One region of the Hydrogenophaga sedimenti genome, then DNA from elsewhere that is predicted to be linked to it. Evidence: riboswitches for the same ligand, from Rfam matches in the RefSeq annotation. Region 1 holds a riboswitch; the other holds the start of a gene.
What was found. A riboswitch is a leader RNA that binds a small molecule or an ion and turns the genes downstream of it on or off. The one in region 1 is predicted to bind thiamine pyrophosphate.

Region 1 (4,206 bases):
GCGCGTGCTCGCGGTGGCCAGCGGCACGTTCGAGGGCCAGGACTGGCCCGAAGGCGAACACGATTTCGATTTCACTTTCGTCGGCCTGCTGGGGCTGGCCGACCCGGTGCGGCCGCAGGTGCCGGCCGCCATCGCCGAGTGCCGCGCCGCGGGCATCCGCGTGGTGATGATCACCGGCGACTACCCGGCGACCGCCCTGGCGATTGCGCAGCAGGCCGGGCTGGCGGGCTCCGGGGCCGAGGTGCTGTCGGGCGACGAGATGGCCACGCTCGACGACACCGCGCTGAGCGAGCGCATGGCCCGCGTGAGCGTCTGCGCCCGCATCGCGCCCGAGCAGAAGCTGCGCATCGTGCAGGCCCTGAAGGCGCGTGGCGAGATCGTCGCCATGACCGGCGACGGCGTGAATGACGCCCCCGCGCTGCGGGCCGCGCACGTGGGTGTGGCGATGGGCCAGCGCGGCACCGACGTGGCGCGCGAATCGGCCTCGCTGGTGCTGGTGGACGACGACTTCGCCGCCATCGTGCGCGCCATGCGGCTGGGGCGGCGCATCTTCGACAACCTGCGCAAGGCCATGTCCTACGTGCTCGCGGTGCATGTGCCGATCGCCGGCATGGCCCTGCTGCCGGTGCTGTTCGGCTGGCCCTCGCTGCTGTTCCCGATGCACATCGCCTTTCTCGAACTCATCATCGATCCCGCCTGTTCGATCGCCTTTGAAAACGAGCCCGCCGACCGTGACGTGATGCAGCGACCGCCCCGCGACGCCCGCGCGCCGCTGTTCGGCGGCCTGAGCCTGTGGTTCGCGCTGCTGCAGGGACTGGGCGTGCTGGCGGTCGTGCTGGGTGCCTTCGCCTGGGCCGCACCCCGCCTGCCCGAAGAAGAGGCCCGCGCCTTTGCCTTTGCCACGCTGGTGGTGGGCAACCTGTCGCTGATCTTTTCCAACCGCTCGGCGACCGCCCCGGTCTGGGTCACGCTGCGCGCGCCCAACGCCATGCTCTGGGGGGTCGTGGGCATGGCGCTGGCCATGCTGCTGGCGGCCCTCTACATCCCCTGGGTCGTCGGGTTGCTGCGTTTTGCACCGCTGCCGGCGCACGAACTGGCCGCGGCCTGCGGGCTGGGGGTGCTGAGCGTGGTCTGGTTCGAAGCCATCAAGGGATTGCAGCGGCGCCAGGGCCGTCCCGCGCGGGCGGTTCAGGCCGACCACTCATAGCCGAGCGCGGTGACGGTGCCGCGCCAGTAGGTCTTGCGGCCTTCGGGCAGCAGCCAGGCGACCTCGCCGGCGAAGGGCACGGTCATGCCATCGACGCGCCGGTGGTCAGACCAGGAGCCCTCCCAGGGCGCCATGTCGATCTGCCGGCCCACCATGCGGCCACGCGCCTGGGCGAACACCGAGCGCACCATGCCCTCCCCGTCGAACTGGAACAGCAGCGTGAGCGAGAGTGCGCCGTCCGTGAGGGTGGCGTTGGCACTGTCCCCGTCCACCGCGGTCCATTGCACGCCCTGGCTGGGCAACAGGGCCGTGGGGTACCAGGCGGCCTCGGCGAGGAAGCGCATCAGCTCGCCGCGCGCCAGCTCGCCGTCGCCCTGCAGATCGGCGACACGGAACAGGCCCAGCACGGCCGCCCGCAGCAGCCCCTGGCCACCGGCATAGCTGTCGTGCACGCGCACCGGCAGGCCGGGCAGCATGGCGATGCGGGCGTCCCACAGAAAGCCGGGCCGCTGCACGACCACCCGCTGGCGCGAGGTGAACGGCTTCCACTGCTCGTCGGTGGACGACATGTTGAACTGGCCCGTGTGTGACAGGGTGACCGCGGTGACCAGGGGCTGCCCGGGGGTGAGCACGGCGCGGAAGTACCGCTGCACGGGCGCCGGCAGGTGGTCGATTTCGCGCGGGTCGTAGCGGAGCGGTCCGGTCGCCCGGCGCTGTGCGTCCAGCCGCGCATGGATGGCGCGCGTGGCCCCGGCCCAGCGCCGGGCGCCGAGCACGCCCAGCCCCGACACGGCAAGGGCCATCGCCACCCCGAACAGAAGAATTCCGGTGAACCAGTGCATGCCGCCCAGCGTACACAGCACCGCCCGCGGTCGGCGCGCCGGCGGGCCCTTTCCGAAGGGACATTGAGATGGCTCAAGAATTTCCGCGCTACACTGCGCGCCTGCTCCGGGGTGCACCGGCCTTACAAGGTCTGGCGCTGAGATGGTTGAAGAACCGAACCCGCGAACTTGATCCGGCTAGTACCGGCGAAAGAAGAGCGTTGCCTTGAAGGACCCGTGCATGGGGCGAAGCCGCCCACGCCCGAGGTCCCTCCGGGCGGTCCTCCGGAGCTGTTCGTTTCGCAACAGCTTTTTCAAACAGGAGACCGCCCCATGAACGCCCCCGACAAGCTCCAGCAGCTGCTCACGCTCACCCGAGAGCCGTTTCCCCAGTCGCGCAAGGTCCACGTGCCTGGCGCGCTGCCCGGCGTGCAGGTGCCGATGCGCGAGATCGCGCTGACCAACGGCGAACAGGTCACGGTCTACGACACCTCGGGGCCCTACACCGACCCGCAGGCCCGCATCGACATCCGCCAGGGCCTGTCGCCGGTGCGCAGCCAGTGGGTGGCCGCGCGCGGCGACACCGAGGCCTACGAGGGCCGCCACCGGGTGGCGCTGGACGACGGCGGCAAACACGGTGATGAGGCCGATGCGCGCATCGAAGCCCTGCGCGCCGAAGCCGCCGGCCTGCAGCGCCAGCCCCTGCGCGCCAAGGCGGGCGCCAACGTGACGCAGATGCACTACGCACGAAAAGGCATCGTCACCCCCGAGATGGAATACATCGCCATCCGCGAGAACGGCAAGCGCGAGTGGATGAAGGAATACCTCGGCAGCGCCGAGCGCGAGGCGCGTCTCAAGGGCAACCCCATGGGCGCCCGCATTCCCGACGTGATCACGCCCGAGTTCGTGCGCGACGAGGTGGCGCGTGGCCGCGCCGTGATCCCGGCCAACATCAACCACCCCGAGGTGGAGCCGATGATCATCGGCCGCAACTTCCTGGTGAAGATCAACGCCAACATCGGCAACTCCGTCGTGACCTCGTCGATCGAAGAGGAAGTGGAAAAGCTGGTGTGGGCTATCCGCTGGGGCGGCGACACGGTGATGGACCTCTCGACCGGCAAGAACATCCACACCACGCGCGACTGGATCGTGCGCAACTCGCCCGTGCCCATCGGTACGGTGCCGATCTACCAGGCGCTGGAGAAGGTGGGTGGCGTGGCCGAAGACCTCACCTGGGAAATCTTCCGCGACACGCTGATCGAGCAGGCCGAGCAGGGCATCGACTACTTCACCATCCACGCCGGCGTGCGCCTGCCCTTCATCCACCTCACGACGCAGCGCCGCACCGGCATCGTCTCGCGCGGCGGGTCCATCCTGGCCAAGTGGTGCATCACGCACCACAAGGAAAACTTCCTGTACACGCACTTCGACGAGATCTGCGAAATCATAAAGGCGTATGACGTGACCTTCTCGCTGGGCGACGGCCTGCGCCCCGGCTCGGGCGCCGACGCCAACGACGAGGCGCAGTTCGCCGAGCTGCGCACCCTGGGCGAGCTGACCCAGATCGCCTGGAAGCACGACGTGCAGACCATGATCGAAGGCCCCGGCCACGTGCCCATGCACATGATCCAGGCCAACATGGACGAGCAGATCAAGCACTGCCACGAAGCGCCGTTCTACACGCTCGGCCCGCTGACCATCGACATCGCGCCGGGCTACGACCACATCGCCAGCGCCATCGGCGCCGCCATGATCGGCTGGATGGGCACGGCCATGCTCTGCTACGTGACGCCCAAGGAACACCTGGGCCTGCCGGACCGCGACGACGTGAAGCAGGGGATCATTGCCTACAAGATCGCGGCGCACGCGGCCGACGTGGCCAAGGGCCATCCGGGACAACGCGCGCGCGACGACGCGATGAGCAAGGCGCGTTTCGAGTTCCGCTGGCGCGACCAGTTCGCGCTCGGCCTGGACCCGCAGACCGCCGAGGCTTACCACGACGAGACCCTGCCCAAGGACTCCAGCAAGGAAGCGCATTTCTGCAGCATGTGCGGCCCGAAGTTCTGCTCCATGAAGATCACGCAGGATGTGCGCGACTACGCCGCCGCCAAGGGCCTGAGCGAAGAGCAGGCGCTCAGCGATGGCATGGCGCAGAAGAGCGCAGAGTTCAAGGCCGTG
Region 2 (4,206 bases), on a different contig from region 1:
GCGCTCCAGCCCGGGTAGCGCAGCAGCAGACCAAAGGCCACGCTGACTGGCGACACCACGAAAGGCAGAAACGCCGCCGCCCGCCAGGCCAGCGACAGATGCCCACGCGCCGACACCGACAGCGCATGCGCCAGACCCAGCGCCGTCGCCAGCAACAACGCCATCAGAGAGAAACGCAGCGTATTGCCCAGCGCGGCCAACGTGTCGGCCTCCAGCAGCACCGACCAGCCCTGCCCGGTCAACAGCGACACGGCCGCGCGCCACACGATGGCCACCAGCGGCGCCGCGCACACCAGCGCCAGCAAGGCCATCGCTCCGGCCACGCCCAGCCACTGCGCGGCACCTTGCGGCGGGCGAGGCAGCACCGGCGTCACGCGCGCGGGCGTGGCCAGCCGCTGCTCCAGCCCGGCGTAGGCCAGCGCCACCGCACCGGTCAGCGCCATGGTCCAGACCGCGAGCACACCCGCCTGACCCAGTTCCAGTTCGTGGGCAACGAGCGTGTAGATCTCGACCTCGGCGGTCGCGTAGCGCTGCCCACCCAGGATCAGGGCCAGGCCGAAGCCCGCGAAGCAGTAGAGAAACACGAGGCACAGCGCCGACGCCAGCCAGGGCGCGATCGCCGGCCATTCGATGCGCCAGAAGGCGCGCCAGGGCGTGGCGCCCAGCGTGCGCGCTGCCGCGAGCCGCTGCGCGCTCACCTGCCCCAGCGCGTCGACACCCGCGCGCACCACGAGGCAGAGGTTGAAGAACAGGTTGCCGTAGAGCAGCAGCCAGGGCGTCTCGCTCAGGTCGATGCCCGCCGCCGCCAGCGGCGCCCCGAACAGGCCACGCGGCCCCCAGAGCGCCAGCACACCCATGGCCGCGACCAGCGTCGGCACCACGAAGGGCAGCATCAGCAGGCGCAACGCCAGCGTCCGGCCCGGAAACACGCGCCGCGCCAGCACCCAGGCGCAGGGCACCCCCAGCAGCAGCGCCAGCACGCAGGTGATCGCCGCCTGCGCCAGCGACCACAGCACCCGCCAGCGCAGATAGGGATCGGTCCACACCGCCAGCCAGCGCACCTCGGCGTCGGACGTCAGCCCCTCGGCCAGCAGCCGCAGCACCGGCGCCACCAGCATCACCAACAGAAACAGGAGCGGCAGAGCCGGAAGGGCCTTGGCCAGGGCACCCGTGGAACCGGCTTCGCCGGGCCACCAGGTGCGCCCCCCCTTCAGGGGAGAAGCCGCAAAGCGGCGCAGGGGGGTCATCCGAATTCAGGGGTCACTTCAGGACCGTCTGCGTCCAGCGCTGCTGCCAAGCCTTGGCATTCGCGTCCATGCGCCCGGCCGTCGGGTTGTCGAACTTCGCCGGCTCGGTGGCGTGGGCCTTCATCACGTCGACGCGCGTCGCGCCGGCCTCGACCGGGAACATCCACATCGAGGTCTGCAGCGCCTGCTGCACCGGCGCCGAGCGCAGGAATTCGATGAAGCGGCCGGCGGCCTCGCGCGCCGCGGGGTTTCCGCCCTTGACCAGGGCCACGCCCTCGACCTGGCGGAACACGCCGCCCTTGAGGAACAGGTTGGCGGTCGGCGACTCGGTGATCTTTTCCTTGCTGTAGAACACCTCGGCCGCCGGGCTGCTGGCGTAGCTCACCACGATGGGGCGGGTGCCGCCGTTGCGGGTGAACTCGGTGTAGTAGGCCTCGCTCCAGCCCTTGACCACCTTGACGCCGCCCGCGCGGGCCTTGGCCCACCAGGTGAACGCACCCTCTTCGCCCAGGCCGGCGATGGTGGCGAACAGGAAGGCCTGGCCGGGGCTGGAGGTCGCGGGGTTTTCGACCACCAGCAGCTTGGCGTAGGCCGGCTTGGCGAGATCGTCCAGCGAAGCCGGCAGGGCCAGGCCCGCCTTGGCGAACCAGGCCTTGTCGATGTTGAGGTTGACGTAGCCGAAGTCCACCGGCACCACGCCGCCCGACATCGCGACCTCGGCCTTGCGCTGCGCGGCCGGGCCGGTGTAGGGGTCGACCAGGCCGGCCGACAGCGCGCGCGGCAACAGGGTGTTGTCGATGCCGAAGGCCACATCGGCGATGGGGGCGGACTTGGTGAGGATCAGCTTGTTGACCATCTCGCCCGCGTCGCCGGCCTTGACGATCTGCAGCGTGACCGCCGCTTCTTTCTCGAACTGCGCCAGCAGGTCCTTGGGCAGGTCGAACGAGGCGTGGGTCAGCACCCGCAGCGGCATGGGCGACTGCGCCTGGGCCAGGCCCGCGACCGACAGGGAAGAGAAGGAGAAAAGCGCCGAAAGAAAAAAACGCCGTTGCATGTGAAGCCGCCTTGTCAGAACGCCCGCTTCGGGGCTGAGAAGGACGGGCCACGGCAAACGGCGGACCGGCTTGTCACGCTCCCTACGCTGGCACAACCCAGATCAGGTGAGAGGGGTATTTCTCAGCCGGCCCTTGCGGGACCGGCACCCCCGGTGAAGGGCTGAATTGTAGAGCGCGCCCTGTCAGGGCGCGTGTTATGGTCGTCGGGTCACCCCACGGGTGACTCCGAGGAACTCCTCGACCCTGCATGTGCCCTGCCCGGTCCGCCCGGTGGCGATGTGTGCCCGTTCGATCAGAACCATTTGCACCACGCTCACCATGAGAGCCCTCGCCCATGCCCGGTTACCAGGTCAGGCACCAGACCGTCACCATTGGTGGCCGGGACTACGCCATCCGATCCCTTCTGGACAACCAGCAATACGCCGACCCGCAGGGTGAGGCCGAAGACACCGGCATGGGCGCCTCGGGCTGGCCGCTGTTCGGCCAGGTCTGGCCGTCGGCGCGCGTGCTCGCGCTGGCGATGGACAGCCACGACATCGCCGGCAAGCGCATCCTGGAGATCGGCGCCGGGCTGGCGCTGGCGAGCCTGGTGATCCACCGGCGCGGCGGCGACATCACGGTCAGCGACTGGCACCCGCTGACCGCCGACTTTCTGCAGCAGAACCTGCAGGCCAACGGCCTGAGCCCGCTGCCAGTGCACGCCGGCAACTGGTCGGTCGACGACGCCGACGGCGCCAGCGGCCTGGGGCGCTTCGACCTGATCATCGGCAGCGACGTACTCTACGAACGCCAGCAGCCGGCCCAGCTCGCGCGCTTCATCGACCAGCACGCCGCGCTGGGGGCCGAGGTGCTGATCGTCGACCCGGACCGCGGCAACCGCAGCGCCTTCGGGCGCGAGATGGCGCTGCTGGGTTTCGGGCTGACGATGGCATCGGCCGAGCGGCTGCTGGAAAACGGTGACGCCTTCAAGGGCCGCTTCCTGCACCTGCGCCGCCACTGAGCCAGCCCCCCAAAGCAAAAGGCCCCGGAACGGGGCCTTTGCAGGGATCTTTCAGGACCGGCGGTGGGCCGGCCCGCGGCGATCAGCCGCCCTTCTTCGAACGCTTGCCGGGGTTCTTCTTGGTGCGGGTGGCGACACCACGCTCCAGGCTCACGCGCTGACCACGACCGGGGGTCGGCAGCACGACGCCATTGGCGGCGGTGGGACGGGGGGTTGCACGGCGATCGGCTTCGGTGACGAGTTTGTTGCCCATGTCGGTTCCAGGGGGAGATTGGTTGAAAACCCCCTATTGGACCACAGGAAGAACCGGCCGCTCGCACGGGGTGACAGCGCGAGGATTCGATGCCGGGCCGCCCCAAGCCGAATCGCGCCCCCTCGGGGGGCAGCGACCCGCGCAGCGGCGGAGCGTGGGGGTCCACGTTTCAGTGGGCTCCGCCCCCGCCGCCACCGGCCCCGCGCACCGGCCGCGAGGTCCAGATCACCAGCACCAGCACGAAGAACAAGGCCGACGACAGGTAGAACAGGTCGGTCACCGCCAGCGTGAAGGCCTGCTGGTTCACCAGCCGGTCGATGTTGGCGAGTGCCTGCTCGCGCGTCATGCCGCCCGCCATGAGCTGGCTGATCGTCGCCATGGCGGTCGGGCTGCCCGGGTGGATGGCCTCGACCAGGTGCGCGTGGTGCATCGCCGCACGGCTCTCCCACAGGGTGGTGAACAGCGAGGTGCCCACCGCGCCGGCCGTGATGCGCACGAAGTTCGACAGGCCGGCGGCCGACGGCATCTGCTCCGGCGGCAGGCCCGAGAACACGATGGCCTGCAGCGGAATGAAGAAGAAGGCCATGGCCGCGCCCTGCAGCAGGGTCGGGATCAGGATGGTCATGAAGTCGGCCTGGGTGTTGAAGTGCG

Region 2: another riboswitch for thiamine pyrophosphate. It lies ahead of ACS5NL_RS03360 (thiamine ABC transporter substrate-binding protein); the one in region 1 lies ahead of thiC (phosphomethylpyrimidine synthase ThiC).

Annotation. Positions count from the first base shown of each region.
Region 1 is NZ_JBPZHA010000004.1:330,668-334,873, forward strand. Features, by position in the region: gene ACS5NL_RS08845 (cation-translocating P-type ATPase) at 1-1,207, shown strand, start outside; gene ACS5NL_RS08850 (DUF6920 family protein) at 1,189-2,049, opposite strand; TPP riboswitch at 2,147-2,261, shown strand; gene thiC (phosphomethylpyrimidine synthase ThiC) at 2,362-4,206, shown strand, end outside.
Region 2 is NZ_JBPZHA010000002.1:148,124-152,329, reverse strand. Features, by position in the region: gene ACS5NL_RS03365 (ABC transporter permease) at 1-1,247, opposite strand, end outside; gene ACS5NL_RS03360 (thiamine ABC transporter substrate-binding protein) at 1,261-2,301, opposite strand; TPP riboswitch at 2,363-2,463, opposite strand; gene ACS5NL_RS03355 (class I SAM-dependent methyltransferase) at 2,637-3,302, shown strand; gene ACS5NL_RS03350 (hypothetical protein) at 3,385-3,555, opposite strand; gene ACS5NL_RS03345 (DHA2 family efflux MFS transporter permease subunit) at 3,725-4,206, opposite strand, start outside.